Regions from separate parts of the Leptolyngbya sp. NK1-12 genome, predicted to be linked through region 1. Evidence: riboswitches for the same ligand, from Rfam matches in the RefSeq annotation. Region 1 holds a riboswitch; each other region holds the start of a gene.
What was found. Region 1 has a riboswitch for cobalamin ahead of HJG54_RS16630 (DUF1636 domain-containing protein). Riboswitches for the same ligand answer to the same signal wherever they lie in the genome.
Positions count from the first base shown of each region.

Region 2: another riboswitch for cobalamin. It lies ahead of HJG54_RS34500 (CbtB domain-containing protein); the one in region 1 lies ahead of HJG54_RS16630 (DUF1636 domain-containing protein).
Region 3: another riboswitch for cobalamin. It lies ahead of HJG54_RS12050 (HupE/UreJ family protein); the one in region 1 lies ahead of HJG54_RS16630 (DUF1636 domain-containing protein).

Region 1 covers NZ_CP053586.1:3,923,178-3,929,261, reverse strand. Annotated here, with positions in the region: gene bchB (ferredoxin:protochlorophyllide reductase (ATP-dependent) subunit B) at 1-1,402, shown strand, start outside; gene HJG54_RS16650 (transposase) at 1,536-1,949, shown strand; gene HJG54_RS16645 (hypothetical protein) at 2,074-2,238, opposite strand; gene HJG54_RS16640 (hypothetical protein) at 2,272-2,859, shown strand; gene HJG54_RS16635 (EcsC family protein) at 2,992-3,711, shown strand; cobalamin riboswitch at 3,790-3,939, shown strand; gene HJG54_RS16630 (DUF1636 domain-containing protein) at 4,439-4,834, shown strand; gene HJG54_RS16625 (LysR family transcriptional regulator) at 5,020-5,928, shown strand; gene HJG54_RS16620 (hypothetical protein) at 5,943-6,084, opposite strand, start outside.
Region 2 covers NZ_CP053588.1:1,327-7,410, reverse strand. Annotated here, with positions in the region: gene HJG54_RS34510 (ZIP family metal transporter) at 161-892, shown strand; gene HJG54_RS34505 (hypothetical protein) at 1,376-2,506, opposite strand; gene HJG54_RS34500 (CbtB domain-containing protein) at 2,544-2,732, opposite strand; cobalamin riboswitch at 2,755-2,898, opposite strand; gene HJG54_RS34495 (YnfA family protein) at 3,008-3,331, shown strand; gene HJG54_RS34490 (multicopper oxidase domain-containing protein) at 3,456-4,544, shown strand; gene HJG54_RS34485 (ZIP family metal transporter) at 4,541-5,695, shown strand; gene HJG54_RS34480 (ubiquinol-cytochrome c reductase iron-sulfur subunit) at 5,703-6,084, shown strand, end outside.
Region 3 covers NZ_CP053586.1:2,863,660-2,869,743, reverse strand. Annotated here, with positions in the region: gene HJG54_RS12055 (glutamate-5-semialdehyde dehydrogenase) at 1-573, shown strand, start outside; gene HJG54_RS12050 (HupE/UreJ family protein) at 618-1,310, opposite strand; cobalamin riboswitch at 1,328-1,543, opposite strand; gene HJG54_RS12045 (histidine phosphatase family protein) at 1,810-2,553, shown strand; gene HJG54_RS12040 (isochorismatase) at 2,558-3,589, opposite strand; gene HJG54_RS12035 (urease accessory protein UreD) at 3,768-4,673, opposite strand; gene HJG54_RS12030 (DUF928 domain-containing protein) at 4,883-5,617, opposite strand.

The sequences.
Region 1 (6,084 bases):
GCGGTCCATGCTAGAGCGAGAGCGCGACTTCACGCCTGTAACGGCTAGCATCGTGGACCGGAACGTTTTAGCTCGCGGTTCTCAGGAAAAAGTGGTCGAAAATATTACCCGCAAAGATCAGGAAGAGCATCCAGACTTGATTGTGCTGACGCCCACCTGCACCTCCAGCATTTTGCAAGAAGATTTGCAGAACTTTGTGGACCGGGCGCAACTCGAAGCCAAAGGCGATGTGCTGCTGGCGGATGTGAACCACTACCGTGTCAATGAACTGCAAGCCGCTGACCGCACCTTGCAACAAATCGTGCAGTTTTACATCGATAAAGCCCGCAAGAAAAACGAACTGCCCCAGGGAAAAACCGAAAAGCCCTCAGTGAATATCATCGGCATCTCGACACTGGGCTTTCACAATAATCACGATCGTACCGAACTGAAGCGCTTGATGGCCGACTTGGGAATTGAAGTGAATGCGGTGATTCCAGACGGAGCTTCGGTGCATGAGCTGAAGAACCTGCCGCGTGCCTGGTTTAACCTAGTACCCTATCGGGAACTGGGCCTAATGGCGGCAAACTATCTGCAAACCGAGTTCAATATGCCGGTTGTGGATATTACTCCAATGGGCGTGGTAGAAACGGCTCGTTGTATTCGTGTCATCCAGAGGGTGCTAAACGAGCAGGGGGCGAATGTAGACTATGAGTCGTTCATCGATGAGCAAACCCGCTTTGTATCGCAGGCAGCTTGGTTCTCGCGTTCGATTGACTGTCAGAACCTGACGGGTAAAAAAGCGGTCGTTTTCGGTGACAACACCCACGCGGCAGCCATGACCAAAATTCTGGCTCGCGAGATGGGAATTCATGTGGTGCTAGCAGGAACTTATTGCAAATACGACGCAGAATGGTTCCGTGAACAGGTGAGTGAATACTGCGATGAGATTCTGGTTAGCGATGACAATGCCGAAATTGCCAACGCGATTGCCCGCCTGGAACCGGCTGCTATCTTCGGCACTCAAATGGAACGGCATGTCGGTAAACGGCTCGACATTCCCTGTGGTGTGATTGCCGCTCCCATCCATATTCAGAATTTCCCGGTCGGCTACAAGCCTTTCCTGGGTTACGAAGGAGCAAACCAGATGGTGGATTTGGTCTACAACTCGTTTACGCTGGGCATGGAAGACCACCTGCTGGAGATTTTCGGCGGCCACGACACGAAGGAAGTAATCACCAAGGGCGTCTCTGCGGATTCTGACCTCAACTGGAACCGAGAAGCAATGGCCGAACTGAACAAGGTGCCTGGGTTTGTGCGCGGTAAGGTGAAACGCAACACCGAAAAATTTGCCCGCGAGCGCGGCTTTAGCGAAATCACGCTAGAGGTGATGTATGCCGCGAAGGAGGCTGTAGGCGCATAGGATTGCCTGTAGTTTTGCGTTGTCTCAGGTATGCGAGAGGTGGCTGCAAAGTCGCCTCTTTTTTGCGAGTGGCCGCCAATACCTCCTGAATCAATGGGAATTCTAGGAGCATTCGGAGCGGAGGACAGCCAGAATGACTCTTTTCAAGAATCGGTACCGCATTGAATCTGCCCGTTTACCTAGTTGGAATTATGGAGGAAGCGGCTGGTATTTCATTACCATTTGTACCCACAAACGCCTGCATTTCTTCGGCCAAATCATAGACGGAACAGTTCATCTGTCAGCAATGGGTGAAATCGTGGCGGAGGAATGGCCGAAAACATCACAAATTCGCCCCAACGTCATTCTGGACGAATGGGTGATTATGCCAAATCATTTTCACGGAATCATCGGCATCCACAACCAACCCCCCGTAGAGACGTTTCAGCGAAACGTCTCTACCAATGAACCGAAATTGCAACCGAATTCGTTGGGTGCGATTGTTGGTCAATTCAAATCGGTCTGTACCAAACGGATCCGGGTCGCCGGGTTTTCTGAATTTGGATAGCAAACTCGATTTTATGACCGAATCATTCGGGATGAATCGGAACTGAACCGGATTCGTCGGTATATTCGGAATAATCCAAGCAACTGGAAGGCCGATCGACACCATTCGAGGGCTAGGGATTCTATTAGGTAGTTTTATCCAAATACAACCGAATAAATTCCTCTGCGGCCTCTGGGTTGATTTTCTCCAACGCATCCCGGATGGCCAAAATTGGATTACCCGCCGGATCGATGACCTCATTCACCCAGCGATGAATGTTGGAATGAGAGATGCCGATGATGGTAGCCAATTTGTTTTGAGAGATTTTGTAAGTTGTTAAAACTTGCTTCAGTCCTACACCTTTCGCAGCTATTTCGAGCTGCCCTATGAGCCGGATGATATCTTGGCTGAGTTTGGCTACCGGCTCCAACGAGCAGCGCTGAATTTGCCCCAGTCTACTGCTCCCGCCACCCAACTGCGGCTCCTCAAGGCCAAGCTAGAACAGCGCCTTACCTATGTCAGTTTGATCAGCGAAACGGCTCGTCGGGAAACTTTAATTGCGCCAATTCTCTTGGAAGCGGCTGAAGTCACAGGAGCACAGGTGCGAATCGAATATCTGCTGAATGTTAGTGAGGTGCTCAAGGGGTCACTCGACTATTATCTCTACCGCAATTCAAAAGTGATTGTACTGGAAGCCAGAAATGCCGACTTGGCAAGGGGATTTACTCAGCTAGCTGTAGAGTTAAGTGCGCTGGATCAGTGGTTAGAAAATGACCAACCGACCGTGTTAGGAGCCGTAACCACAGGCGACATCTGGCAGTTTGGACAACTTCATCGGCAAGAAAAGCTGATCATTCAAGGGATCAGGCTGTTTGTGATTTCCGATGAACTAGAGGCCGTCTTCGAGATCTTGCGGGCAGCGCTGGAGTAGCTGTTGACGAGAGCTATCACCAAAACATGGCGAGAACCATCGAAAGGTAGACGTGAACTGGAACCTATCTCCACTAGAGTGGACGGTATGATCGAGTAGTCCCACTTCGTTCTTCCAATTCCTACCTGCCCTATGTCAACCCCTAACAATCCAATTGACCAATTCAACCAGATGCTGACTGCGGTAACTACCACCGCCGAAACCACAATCATGCCGTTGCTACAGGAAATGCTGGAGCAGGGAACCGAGACTGTGGGCCGGATTGTTACCCCGATTGCCGAAAATCCGGTTGTACAATTCGCCACGAGGGTCCCAGGCGTCAACTGGTTGATGGCGGCTTTGGGGCAGGTGAACGTGGAAAAGGTGGAGCGGGAGGTGGCGGCCCTACGACAACAGTATCCGCTGGAAACATCGGGTGAGATAGCGCAGCGGATTATTGCCGATACTGCCATGAAGGCAGCTGGAGCCGGTCTAGTCACGAACGTTATACCGCCTGCTGCGATTAGTCTGTTGGCCCTTGATATTGCAGCGGTAACTGCTCTACAGGCCGATATGGTCTATCGAATTGCGGCAGTATACGGGTTTTCGCTGCATGAGCCAACTCGACGCGGCGAAGTTTTGGCGATTTGGGGTTTATCCACCGGGGGATCAGGCGTGCTCAAGACCGGGTTGAGCTTGGTTGAAGCAATTCCGCTGGTTGGAGCGGGCATTGGGATTGCCAGTAACGCTGTGTTGATCTACTCCTTGGGGCAAATTGCCTATCGGTTTTATGAAGCGAAGCAAGCAGCCCTTGCCAAATCAGCTCAATCCAAACCAGAAGATGTAGTCAGTCACTCCGATACTCCGGTTTGATAGGCAAAGCGAATAAATTTATTGCAATCGTAAAGCCTGATGAATTCAGATACCCGTTATCCCGCATTGGTGGTATGGTGGTACTGCATTGAGATCGGTTCTGGTGGGGAACAGCCATCAGACGTAAGGGGGAAAATCCGGTGCAAGTCCGGTACTGTCCCGCAGCTGTGAAGGAAGGTGCAAGTAACTTTCCCAGTCAGAATGCCCGCCGATTTAATTCACCGTCTCTCATCTGCGAGGTATAGATGATCTTGACTTCTGCCTTACTTGCTAGTAACAAAATTCAAATCTGGCCTGCCTTACGGTCAGGGGAGCGCTGCACCATCTCTTTTTCAAAGTTTTTTGCACCAATCCGCGAGTAATAGAGCTAGTGCTATATTGAGCGATTACTTAATCGCTGCTTTTGGGCTGACAAATTCGGCTGCGATTAGTGAAGCAGGATGGGTAAATTAGTTATTCAGCATAGTTCACAGATCTATACCCTAGACGATGCAAGCTAATCAAGCAACATGTGCTTGCGTGTGTGCATAAGCATTCTGTCTGCCGCTAGCGAAAAATTGCCAACCGTTTGCTTAATCATCTGTCGCTTGATGATTTTTTTATTAGCTCTAGCCAGCTACTCAGATTGTTCAAGTCGATGCAGCAATGAAAATCAGCTAAAAATTGATCCAAAATTAATTAGAAGTTACACCTAGTTATCAGTTTTGTTTGTTCAATATCATCAACCATGACTCACCACACTTTGTTTGTTTGCACTCTTTGCCGATTTTCTGGAACCAATCAGCCACAGCCTGAATCCCATGGTGCTGGATTAAGTGGAGGCGAACAGCTCTTTAACCAGATCACGGCAGCAGTAAACGAGTGTGATTGGCGTGAGCGCATTCAGATTCAGCCAGTGCGCTGTATGGGCGTCTGTAGTCGCTCCTGTGTAGTAGCATTTGTGGCGGCTGAGAAACTGACCTTCATTTTTAGTGGCTTGTCGCCTCAGCAATCAATTCCAGAACTGATGCAGTTTGGCCGCCAATATACCCACCATCCAACCGGCAATGTGCCCTATGGAGAGCGGCCCGCCGCCATGAAACGCGGACTAGTAGCAGTATTACCGCCAGTACCGCCCGGTTGACCTGAATAAGCTAAAAGCTGCTCTATTGCCTACAAACATCGCACCGAAAACGGGCAGGATACCCGCACTAGCACTATCTTTATCTCATTGGGTGAATGACTGATCGTTTCCCTAGCCACATTCCCTAGCAAGCGGCAGTGGTACACTAGCAACCTCACTAGTAGGTCGTTGCTTAGGTGGTCGCTGTGCCCGTGAAAGCCAATCCTCAAAATCAAATGAAGCTATCCCAACTGCGGATTTTAGTCGCGGTTGCTGAGCATGAGAACTTCACGGAAGCGGCCCTGCATCTAGAGATCTCCCAGTCGGCAGTCAGCCATGCAATTGCAGCCCTAGAAGACCATTTGGGCGTGGTGTTGTTTCTGCGAGGCCGGCATGGAGCACATCTGACCCCGATTGGAGCCGAAATCGTCAAGCATGCCCGCGAAATTGTGCATCGGGCCGATCAGATTAGCAGAGCGGCTGAATTAGCGAGAGGATTGCAGGGCGGACAGGTGCGGATTGCCTCGTTTCGCAGTGTGGCAACCCATCTGCTGCCCTCCGTGATTGCCGATTTTCATCAGCGGTTTCCAGCCATTGCCGTTAGCCTCACCGAACATGATGATTACCCGCAAGTCGAGCAAGCCCTGCGCGAAGGACGAGCCGACATCGGTTTTACCTTAATTCCCGTACATGACAGCGATATTGCCGCCTGGGAAATTTTGAGGGATGAGTTTGTGGCCCTACTGCCTCCTAGCTTTCACCCCAAAGGCGAATCACTCTCCTGGCAAGACTTGGTGACTCAACCGCTGATCATGCCGCCTAGGAGCGATTTAATGATGCAGCAGTTGCACAATCACATAGAAGCACAGGGGTATCCGCTCCAGATTGGCTACGAGGTAGGAACCGATGCCACCATTGTCAGCCTAGTGGCACAGGGGTTAGGTGCGACAATTCTGCCTCGCCTAGCGGCTGAACCAATTCCGGCAGCAGTGCAGATTTATAGTTTGCCGGTACCCCTTTGGCGAGTGATTGGGGTAGCCGTCCTTGCAGAGGCTCTGCACCCGCCTGCAGTCTATGCATTTCTCGACATTCTTAAAAAGCGGAAAGCAGCTTGAGTTGCTGAAAACGCCTACAGCGTCTGATAGTGTCGTTCCTCTAGCCAAACGCGCATTTCATCCATCGATGCTTGCTGAACCGACTGGTTCGTCACCGGATCATAGGCATGCCAAACCACTTGGCCATTGCTGTCTTCATTGCGCCACACATGCGGT
Region 2 (6,084 bases), on a different replicon from region 1:
AACCGCAGTCTTGCTTTATGAAGCGTTACAACTCGTAACAGCTTGCTTCAGCAAAATTAATGCTCACATCAAACATTTCTGCTTTTTCTGACTAGGGAGAGTTGCTCAAGCGCATTTCCCTTCTTAGGCTTGGGCTAACTTTGTGATGGAGCCGTGAGGGATGAATGAGTTCTTAACCGTGCTGGCATTTGCCACATTACCCGCACTGGGAAATTTTGCCGGGGGGATACTCGCAGAGTTGATTGATGCGTCCGATCGCGCTCTCAGTTTGGCACTTCATGCTGCCACAGGAGTTGTGGTAGCCGTCATTTCCTTGGAACTGATTCCGGAATCTCTGCGAGTGGATGCACCCTTAATGACTGTATCTTCCTTTGTGGCAGGTGGGCTTTTCTTCGTTGCAATTGATCAAGTCACACAACTGGTTAAAACTCGATTTGGCAGTGGTGATGTTAATGTTGGACCCTGGATGATTTTTTTAGGGGTGGCGATCGACCTGTTTACCGATGGGGTGATGATTGGAACAGGTTCAACGATCGCCACTGAGTTAGGATTACTGCTTGCGTTAGGTCAGATTCCAGCGGATGTACCAGAAGGATTAGCTACTATTATTGCCTTTAAGCGACAGGGCGTTCCCCGTCGTAAACGGTTTCAAATTGCGGCGGCTTTTGTGATTCCTATTTTTGTAGGAGCAACGATCGGCTACTGGTGGATGCGCGGACAATCTGAGCTAGTCAAGATGGCGTTGTTGACCTTCACGGCTGGAATTCTCACGACCCTGGTTGTGGAGGAAATTATCCCAGAAGCCCATCAAGACGGTGAAGCCCGGTTTGCAACGCTGCTCTTTTTAGGTGGTTTTGCGCTGTTTGGGCTGTTGTCAGCGTTTCTGGGGTAACTTAGCCTTTGCCGTTAGATAACAATAAGAACCCAAAGGAACATAACACCCAAGTAGACCGAAAGAATACTAGCGAGAGCAAAAACTTGCCATCACTTAAATTCATGTTATCGAGAACCCCAGTGGAGTAAGGCTGCATAGATAGCAATATGCAAAGTTCCAGCAACGTCGCCCGAAATCTCAGGTTTATGAGCATTGGCAGGAAAGACTAGGAGAAAGATGGTGAGGAAGAAAGCGATTGTACTACTGGCATTATGTTGGCGATGCATAAAACCTCTCCAATCTAAGCAATGACCAAAACCAGGCATTGCTGAATGACACTATGATTTCGTTGGATTGAGGACAGAGAAGGCTTCCAGAAACCGTTTCATAGGCTGATTCAGCAATGACCAAAACCATTGCTTACGAATAAGGAGTATCAGTAGAGCAATGGTTCTTAGACTAACTGGGTTGTTAGACGGCTTAACTTTAAGCGTAGGCAGTTTAACGACCAAACAGTCCAACTGGACGAGAAGACTGTCGATGTAACCAAACGCCAGCTAACAAACTTAGAACAAAAATTCCCGTGTAGTAACTGAGCGAGATAAACCGAATATAGAGAGGAGGTGCAATTCCTTCGACTTCTACTTCGTGGCTCACCCGTAATGTCAAACTACTAGGAGGTGCAATTTTTGCCACAACTTGATGAGGTGCGCCATCGAAAAATTGCTCCTTCCAAGTTAAGTTACCCTGGTTGTTTGTTCTGCCGTAATAGGCAAACATCTGTTTATTATCCTTAAGCGCAATTGCTTCCACATTGACAATAATGTCTGCTTCGGGATTGCCAGTTTTCGCATTGACAACTTGAATGGTTTGGCTTGCAAGCTGTCCGACTATTGCCTGCTGATCGCCCGACAAACGAATCTCAAAATCTTCTGATTTCTGTACAGGTGAAGCTGTTACAGATTGCATTTCCCCATGACTATGAGCAGCTGCAAGTTCCGCATTAATATTGACAAATAAAAGAACCGCGATCGCAACAACTGTAGCAGCACTCAGCAGTAGTCGTATGGGTTGAGGCGCAACCTCACCGTCTCGAACTGTCTGATCACCTCCAATTACCCAGCCGCTAGCAACTCCAACGATCATTAGAATGCCAATCAAAATAGCAGCATTTCTATACTTCGTAGTATTTTCAGGCACTGAAAGCTGCAACGATTGCTCGAATGGCTCAAATGCACCCGCGACAAGAGGTTCTACTTGAGCCTTGAGAGTGTAGTCTCCCCGAATTGGCATCACTTGTTCAAACTCTAGTTTCCCGCTAGGAGCTTTTGCACTGAGTTCGAGCAATTGAGTTCCTTCCACAACTGGGAAGTCAGAGGTGAACCAAGGGGTTTTGACAGGGGTTGAAAGTTGCAGTTGAAACTGCACATTTGATAAGGGCTGCCCCGTTGCATCAACTGCTTGCAACGCAATCCGAACGGGCGCTTCGTCAGGAACCACTTGGCTCAAAAACGGTTCAGTCTGCAACAGCACACTAGGCTGAGACGCATGGGAAGGAAGAGGATTAAACCAGAGGAATACACAAACAAGGCTGGCTGCTAAAGCCACGCCAACATACTTCAAATTTTTCATGACAAATTCTCTAAGTCTGGATCACACTGTAATGACTTTAATGACAGGCAACTGCCGCCGTACCATGTCGTGTCGTGTGCAAAGCGTCATGTACAGGCGGATAGGTACTGAAATACAGCGTCCAGAGAATAAGCGCACATAAACTAGTCAGCAAAGCCACCTGAATCGGAACTGAAAGCGTAACTTGTTTGGTGCGTCTCCAAAGAGAAGTAGAACTAACCATCATCTGTACCTCGCAGATTAATTGACTTATGGGACTAAGTATCGGCGGGCATCCTGACTTAGAGTGTTGATTCTCCTCACAGTTGCGGGACAGCGGTAGATTTGCACTACTCTTTCCCCCTCGCGTCTGGCGGCTGCTCCCCGTCAGAACCGATTGCTTCAGGACTATACAACAGTTTTATGATCTTGGTGAGAAAAATTTAGAATTATTAAGTACTGATGCGATCGCTGTTTGGGTTTACGCTGGGGCTAACCCTCGGCAGTAAGGACTTGAAGACTATGCTCCAATCCCTTTTCTATTTTGTGTTATCTGGTTTATGCGAAATTGGTGGCGGATACCTCGTCTGGCTGTGGATACGCGAAGGAAGGAGCGGCTGGCTTGCATTAAGTGGAATCGTTTTACTCACAGCTTATGGCTTTGCTGCAACCCTTCAACCTGCAAGCTTTGGTCGAGCCTATGCTGCCTATGGTGGAGTTTTCATTATTCTTTCCATCATGTGGGGCTGGCAGGTAGACAAAATTGTGCCCGATCGCCTGGATTGGGTCGGAGCCGCCATTGTCTTAGTGGGTGTTCTGGTGATGATGTATGCACCCAGAGCTTAATAGTTTCTCTCTACTAAAAGTATGAGCATTTGCTAGTCCACTTCGCTTACAAACTTTAATGGCTAAAACCAATCAAAGTGCGCTAACTTGTGGAATTATGAAAGAAATATGAAAAGAAGGGACTATGGATTTGAGCCTCAAACGGCGATCGCTCATTGGTGGTGGTGTATTGGGTGTTGGGGCATTACTGGGTAAGCTTCTGCCCAACAGTGTTTTTGCCCAAACTCTCGCGTCTGCGGACACTGGCATCCCTTCAGGTCATTCTGTGCCGATGCATGGAGGCAGTATGACGATGGGAGATGTAGACAATTCCCGCAATGGGTTTGACCCACAAGCGATCTTGACGGATTGGGAGGTAGGAAACGTCTCGCAATTGCCTGATGGCAAGACGTTGCGCGAGTTTGAAATCTCAATTGCAGAACAGGAAGTTGAGATTGCCCCTGGAGTGGTTTACCCTGCCTGGACCTATAATGGGCGCGTTCCGGGTCCCACACTGCGCGTGACAGAGGGCGATCGCATCCGGATTCGCTTCAAAAATCCAGGTGTTCATCCCCACACGCTTCATTTTCACGGTATTCACTCAGCGCGGCAGGACGGGGTTCCGGGTACGCTCGAAGCATTTCCTCAACAGGAGGTAGTGTATGAGTTTGATGCCAAACCCTTTGGCTGTCACCTTTATCACTGTCACTCTGCGCCATTTAAACGACACCTGCACAAGGGACTCTACGGCGCGTTTATTATCGATCCTGACCCTCAACGACATCCTGATCAACAAGAAAAAGCTCAGTCTCGGTTACTCGGCACTCCGCAAAATGCCAGGTGGCAAGAGTTTCTGATGGTGATGAATGCGTTTGACACTAATTTTGATGACGAAAACGAATTCTACGCTGTCAATACGATTCCGCATGAATTTATGAAACGCCCGATTCGGATCGAGCGCGATCGTCCAGTGAGAGTGTATTTAATTAATGTCACTGAGTTTGACCCGATCAACTCTTTTCATCTCCACGGAAATTTTTTTGATTACTACGACCACGGCACCACATTAATACCGACGCTACGAACGGTTGATACAGTCATGCAATGCCAAGCTCAGCGGGGCATTTTGGAATTTACATTCCAGGAGCATGAACCAGGCATTTATATGTTTCATGCTCACCAGTCAGAATTTTTGGAACTGGGTTGGATGAGCGCGTTTGAGGTGGTGGCATGAGAAAGACGTGGCTCTGGATTATCTTGCCGCTCGTTGCACTGGCGATCGCAATTGGAGTGTTTCTCTCTAGCAATCCACTTGAACCTTTAGGAGTTTCAGCCCCTCCGATTGAGAAGCTGACCGTAGAGCGAACGCTGCTCGACGATCAAGGCATCTCTTTATTTGTGAGAGCCAGCGGTTCTGAACCGATGCAAATTGCCCAGGTTCAGGTTGACGGAGCCTACTGGAACTTTACCCAAACGCCACCGGGAGAATTACCCCGATTGCAAACAGCTTGGATTAGATTGCCTTACCCCTGGGTACGTGATGAAACGCATCACATCCGGTTCATCACTAATACGGGAATTGGGTTTGACCATGAGATTGCTGTTGCGGTACCCACACCCCAAATTTCGTTGAGTCGCATTTTGGCGTATGCGCTGCTGGGGCTATATATAGGAGTCATGCCTGTCGCGCTGGGAATGTTGTTCTACCCAGCCCTCAAGCAGTTGGGCGGGCAGGGAATGAAGTTCATTCTGGCACTAACTGTTGGCATGTTGGCATTTCTACTTGTAGACACGCTGGAAGAAGGATTAGAACTGGCAACTCAATCAGCGAGTGCCTTCTCTGCCAGTGCGCTAGTTTGGCTGGTTGCTATCACCTCGTTTCTGGCGATTTTGGCGATTGGCAGGCGAGATGGCAAGTCTCCAGAAGGGAAGACACTTGCAAGTTATCTAGCCTTAGGAATTGGCTGGCATAATTTGGGAGAAGGCTTGGCAGTCGGCACTGCCTTTGCAGCTGGAGAAGCGGCGCTGGGTTCGCTTTTAGTCGTCGGGTTCACCCTGCATAACGTTACAGAGGGAATCGGAATTGCTGCACCTCTGGTTGATGCCCGCCCTAAATTTAGGACATTCCTTGGTTTAGTTGCCCTAGCAGGACTGCCCGCCGTGATTGGCACTTGGATTGGAGCCTTTACCTTTTCGCCTCACTGGGCAGCCGTTTTCTTAGGAATTGGGGTTGGAGCAATCTTGCAAGTAATGGTGGAGGTTGGAGCCTATCTGATCCGAACGGCTCATCGATCAGGTAGCAATTGGCTTTCTATGGTCAGTCTGATTGGATTTAGTTTAGGTCTAATCGTCATGTATGGAACTGCGCTTCTCGTTAATTTTTAAAAACCTCATGGATCGCCGCACTTTCTTTAGATGGATAGGACTGGGATGGCTAACCAGCACATTGCTGCCGATTCTGGTAGCCTGCGACTTCAGACGCATTGCTGCCAAGCCACGTTCAGACGGCTTTGTGGCAGTTGGCAACATGTCTGAGTTGGATCAATCCGCAGGCAAACTGCAAGTTCAAGTCAGTGATACTCAACTCATCGTGGTGGGTAGTGCTTCTCAGCCCCAGACCATTGGGGTGTTCAATCCTACCTGTCCCCATGCTGGGTGTAGTGTGAAGTGGGAAACTTCCCAGAGCCAGTTTGTTTGCCCCTGTCATGGATCTGAGTTTGACTCGCGTGGACGGGTTACTCAAGGTCCAGCCGCGAAAGATCTAGCGGGTTACC
Region 3 (6,084 bases), 1.1 Mb from region 1:
AACTGCTATCTCTACTGGTCGCCCACGGGCAGCCTCGATATCGCCCGCTGGATGATTCTAGACAGCCATCAGACCGAACCGGACCCGGTAAATGCGATTGAGAAGGTGCTGATTCACCGGCAACACAGCTCCACGGCCCTGACCATGCTCTGGAACAGCTTGAAGGATAAGGGCTTTCATCTACGCGGCGATGCAGAACTGGCCAGCGAATTTCCCGATATGTTCTCGATGGTGGCCGATGCGGCGGAATGGAATCGAGCCTATCTGAGCGATACAATCGCCTTCAAAGTCGTGGATAGTCTAGAAAGCGCGATTGCCTGGATCAATCAGCACAGTAGCGGCCACGCGGACTGTCTAGCCACCGAGTCCTACCAAGAAAGCCGCCAATTTGCCACCAGCATCAACAGCGCCATTGCCTATATCAACGCCTCTCCTCGCTTTCACCGCAACCCCAAACGCGGCACCCCGATTGCGCTAGGCATGTCGAATCAGAAAGGGCACCGCCGTGGGTTGATTAGCCTGGAATCCTTGACAACCGTGAAGTATATCGTTCAAGGAAACGGGATTAATTGATGCGATTAATTGATGCGATTAATTGATGCCTAGCCTGAGCCAACCTAAACTGGCAAAACCGTGGCTACAACCTGAGATGCGAAAAAGGCAATCCCAATCCCGCAAATCACCAGACCCGCCGAACGCAAATTCGCTGACTCGCGGCCCGGTTGCCGCAGCAGCCGACGACCTACCCAAAAGGCACTCAGGGCAATCAGAAGCTGAATTGCCGTAAATCCAATCAGATACGAAAGCAACGGCGTCATCTCAGCCCCAAAGATGGCCTCTCCGTAGGCATAGCCGTGGAATAGCCCCGCTAAGGCAGCTAACCCAGCGACCATCGGCAGACTCAGTTTGGTTTGCCGCACCAGTAAACTGCCAAACAGCAGAATCGACCCCGAAACTAGCAGCTCCACCGCCGGTAACGGTACCGAGATCAGATGTAAACCCGTGCCCAGCATGGCGGTCAGAATAAAGGCGATGGGAATCACCAGGCCCATTGGTTCGGTAGCAGCCAACAGCCCCACCGCGACTACAAAAGCCAGGTGATCCAGCCCAATCACTGGATGCGCCAACCCCGACAAAAATCCTTCGACAAAATTAGCCGGTAAGCGGCCTGCCATTGCATGGTGAGCCAGAACCGGCGTTGCCGTCAGCAAAAGACCTGCACTGCTAACCAGCGGCAGCGATAACTGACTGAGCCGGCTCCGTTTTCTAAGTTGAGAACCCATTGAACGACGCATTGAACTACGCACCATCCGTACCTCGCAGATGAAATGAACATGCCACGATTGGCGGGTGTTCTGGCTTGAAAAGTTTTGAGTTTTGAGTTTTGAGTTTTGAGTTGGTGATGCAAAACTTAAAACTCAAAACTCAAAACTCAAAACTCAAAACTTTCTCACAGCTGCGGGACAGCGGCAGACTGACACTGCACTTTCCCCCTTGCGTCTAGCGACTGCTCCCCGCTAGAACCAATCGAGTTTCCTGACTATATCACCTTGGGTGACGGCAAACTAGATTACGTCACAAACCGCACAATTCAGTGAAATGACGTAATAGAGCTTCATGATTCTCCTCAGCAAGCGCTTCAAAAAAAATCAAATTGGCCGTATGATTAACGCAAATTATTCTTAACAAGGTGAGCGGCTGAAAAAACAGTTTCTAGCTCAGACGCTTGTGCTGCGGCCAGGAAACTAGTCAGCTATTGCCTTGTTGCAGCTAACTCTAATGCCAAAAATAAGGTGCCAAAAAACGGTCATGGGAAGCAATAAGATCAAAATTTGGGTGGGTGTGGGCGTTTATTCCTTGCTGGGAGCAGTCCCTGCGGCAGTTGCATCATCAGACAGTCCGTCAGGACATGCGCAGCCACCCCAGGCTGAGATTTTGGTAGAGCAACGGTTAGCCCAAGGCGGCGAAGGCGGCGAAGGCGGTGAAGGGGCGACGCCAACCTTTCAAGATCGCTTGACCGGCGCTGATTTGGTGAATGCATTGCGGCAGGGTGGCTATGTGATTTACTTCCGCCATGCTCAAACCGAAAAAGACTACGCCGATCAAGTTTCCGCCACAATGGGCGATTGCTCAACCCAGCGGATGCTGAGTGAAGTGGGCTGGCAGCAGGCGAGGACGATTGGCAAAGCCTTTCAGAATCTGCAAATTCCCGTCGGTCAGGTCTACTCCAGCGAATACTGCCGCGCTTGGCAGACTGCCGATCTGGCCTTTGGCCGCTATGAAAAACGAGCCGCCCTCAACTTCCCTCCGGCAGAGGAGTACACCGAGGAGCAGGTGCAGCAGATGCGAGCTGCCGTCATGCCGATGCTGACCGCCCTACCTGCTAGCGGCACCAATACGGTAATTGTCGGCCATGATGATGTGTTTGAAGCCGCCACCGGAATTTACCCCGAACCGCAGGGCGTCGCCTATGTCGTCAAACCAGATGGACAAGGTGGGTTTGAGCTGGTCGCCAATCTGTTGCCGGAGGAGTGGGCGCAGCTATCCCAGTAGGCTTTTATAAACGGACCCAAGCCTCGATCGGTTCGGTGGATTTAACTAGATGCATCCCAGCCTCGGCAAAGCGCTGATAGGCCGCATCGGCCTGTTCGGTGAAGTCCACCACATCGGGCACCACCACTGCCGAGGTGCAATCCTCTAGCAGGTACACCTTTTGGGCCAGCTTCGGATCGGTGGCCTCAATTTCGTTCAGCAAATCGGCGACGGTCCAGGCGACACAGTGACTTTTGGCTTGACCGGCAATCACAATCGCATCGAAGCTGAGCAGCCGCTGCAAAAAGGCGCGATTTTCCTGGGCAATTGTCTGCTGGTTTTGATCTACCAATACTTCTGGCTTCAGGGCCGAGTAGTTTTCCGTCAGGGGATTGCCGCCCTTGATCTCAAACCGAGTTTGGCTGCCGCGAGCCAAATTGTGGAAAAAGCAGGCTTCTTCCACCGCAGAGACAATCGCATGCCCAATGCCACCCAGCATCGAATGGTAGGGCCAGATGGTCAGCAAATACTTGTTGGCTTGGCTGAGCTGACGCACGTAGTGGCGGGCATAGGTCTGTAGCTCGTCGTAGTCCTTCCCAAGATTGACGGCAACGGCGGGATTCACCTGCCAGCGGCCCTGCTCCAGATCTTCCAACGAAATCATCGCCATGGCAGGTGGATGGTTGCCCGCTTGGTCAATCCAAAATAGGGAATGGAAAATCTGGGCGGCGGTATGGGTATCCATTGTCAGGGCAATTTCAGTGATTTGGCCCAGGTTGCGGTAGATAAATTCACAGAGGCGGATGTTGTCCTCCACGGCTCCCATGCCAGAGCGTCCGCCCACAAACAGCTCGTAGCCCGGAATGCAGAAAGTATTTTGCACATCAATAGCCAGCAGACAAATGCGGCGCTTATCCTCAGCGGCAGGCCGAATCTGGTGTTGCTTGGCCCAAGCTTGGGCTTCGGCAGCTCGAACTTGATAGGGAACGCGCCAAACCTCAGCGACGCTGGAACGATCAAAATGAGCCGGAATGGGCAATTGGGTGGTTACGCTCATGGATATCTCGCAAACAGTTGTTTGTCGTCATTTCACAGCGGGCAAAATTCACAGCGGACAAAATCTCGAACCAAAAGGCAGTGAATTGCATTGAATGACTCGCCCTGCTCTTCTATTATGGTACTTTTTACTATAATTGACCGAAGCGGGCTGGAAGATCGACCTATGCCATCGGAGCTTACCGCAAGCTTGAAACTTGCCAAACTCGCGGAATGCAGCTTGGCCGCTCTAGATAGTCTTGCCGCAGCAGATTCCAGATCTCGCCAAACCAATGGCGGGCTTCAGCCGTGGAGTCACCTCGATAGCGACACAATACACCAGTTGGCAGGCGAGTCACTCCCATCTGGGTTGGGGCAGCAATCTTGGAACGCAATTTCTCAAGTAATGGGTCGCTGATGGTTGTTCCGGCTGCCCCCACGCTTGCTCCCACGAAGGCCAAACTGCCGATTACAGCGCAACCCGCTAACCCATGCAGACTCTCTAGCATCTCACCACCGCCCTGAATCCACTGCGGATCAACCCAAATCAGCCGCTGATTCTGCCAAACCTCGGTGCGGGAACGCCATTCGCCTGTAGTAAACCGTTCACCCCGTGCACTACGCCCCAAGCGAGTGATGTCCCAACCCAGCCACGTGGCTTGATCGGCCAAGTCTATCCGCAACTGCTGCCGGTATCGAGCACCGTCAAACACAATCGTTTCCTGCGGCAACCATTCCAAGCAGGCATCAGGGGCAACGCGGATTTGGGTGGTCTGCTGGGCTTCTAGACCGTTACTGCGATACACCTTAGTGGCGGCAGCCGTTGTCAGCAAAGCGTGGGCCTGTGGCTCTACCTGCACCTGCACAGCAAGCTGGTCGCCGCCCACAATTCCACCTGCCGTATGCAGCATAACGCTATGGCAGATGGAATCCCCTTCTGGGTAAAACGGTCGCTGCACCTTGAGCGGAGCCTGAACCCGACTGCGGCTGAGAATGGTTTTGCTATCGCGGCATTCAAACTGAAGCGATAGGCTACCTCGCCATGCTCGCTGAGTTGAAGCGGGCTGCGGCTCTGCTGAATCAATTGGAAGCGGTTGATTAATCAAAGTGGGAGTTCATTCGTAGGTTCTGAAATCCCAGCATATCGCTCTGGAAGTTAAAAAAAGCTGAATAGGTCAGATTAGCTGCACTATTTAGAACTTTTGAGGCTGCGTGCGCCAAAACGATGAACTGCTCGATGTCCAATACTTGTTTCCGGCAATCACAAGCATCGCTGCGCCCCACACTGTTGGCGAATTTGAACCTTACTGCATCTCTACTGCAACGGTTGATCGGCAATTTGCTCTAGCCCCACCGATGCAAGCAGCGTTTGCCACTGGCTGACCAGTGCTGGATTTTGAGGCTGAGCTTGGCGAAGTTGGACCAGTGTAGAGAGCGCTTCGTACCAGATGCCTGCTTCAGCGTAGATTTTGGGCTGCTCTTCTGCGGTGGCGGCTGCTAACTTCTGGGTCAGACTGGGGCTGGGTTCTACCCGTTTGATCCAGCCGCTTGTAAACACATCTGCCGAACGGTCGAGCGGGTCGCAGATCAGGGAGAAATACCAGCGGTAGGATTGGCCCACTTCAAGGGCTGGAACGCTGCCATCCGCAGGCAAACTAACGCTGACCACACCCGCTTGGGAGACTGGCACAATCGTTTTGTAGACTTCAGCATTGGTTTGATCCAGCAGCACAAATTCCCCTGCCGCCGCTCCATTCTGCGGGATGTACCAGAAAAAGGACGGATGCTCAGCGACCGTCAGCCCCAGGTTGGTATTCGGCATCAGCGCCGTCAGAGCCGGTTGTTGCACCAAACATTCCCCCCGCGTTCCGCCTCCTTCTCGCCGACCGGGTAAACCGCGATCCGGGGGTTCAAATTCCTGAGCCAGACTCAATGAAGCTAGAGCAGGCACAGAGCCAGCAACGCAGAGCAACAGAAACAATATGGCAAAGCGATGATGCAGCCAATAGCGCCAATAAACCAGCAGGGCTTTGAAGTTGGAGTGATTCATGGCATTTAGTTTAGGGTAGATAAGGAGTTCAACCATTCGCCCTTGTGACTACACAATAGCAAACCGCGATTCAGCAAGACGGGAAGGTTTAAGGTTTAAGTTTTGAGTTTTGAGTTTTGAGTTTTGAATGGTCTGTGATATTTGAGAAGGGCGAAATCTGCATGGAGCAATAGTCGCAAGTATGGTGGCAACTCATACTGTCTGCATGCTCCTGAGCTTCGAGTTTGCGATATGCTGATGCAATTTTTCATAGAAAACCTAACTCTTCAACCTCAACATCCGCTGCTAGCTTTAATCAACCCCCAAATCCCAAAACTCAAAACTCAAAACTCAAAACTCAAAACTCAAAACTCAAAACTCAAAACTTTTCTCTGCTGCCAGCTCAGAGACTGTCCTGTTGGTTTGGGTGATGCCGCGATTTACTGAGTAATTTAGGATTCTAATCATGCTCCACTAGGAGAGACCAG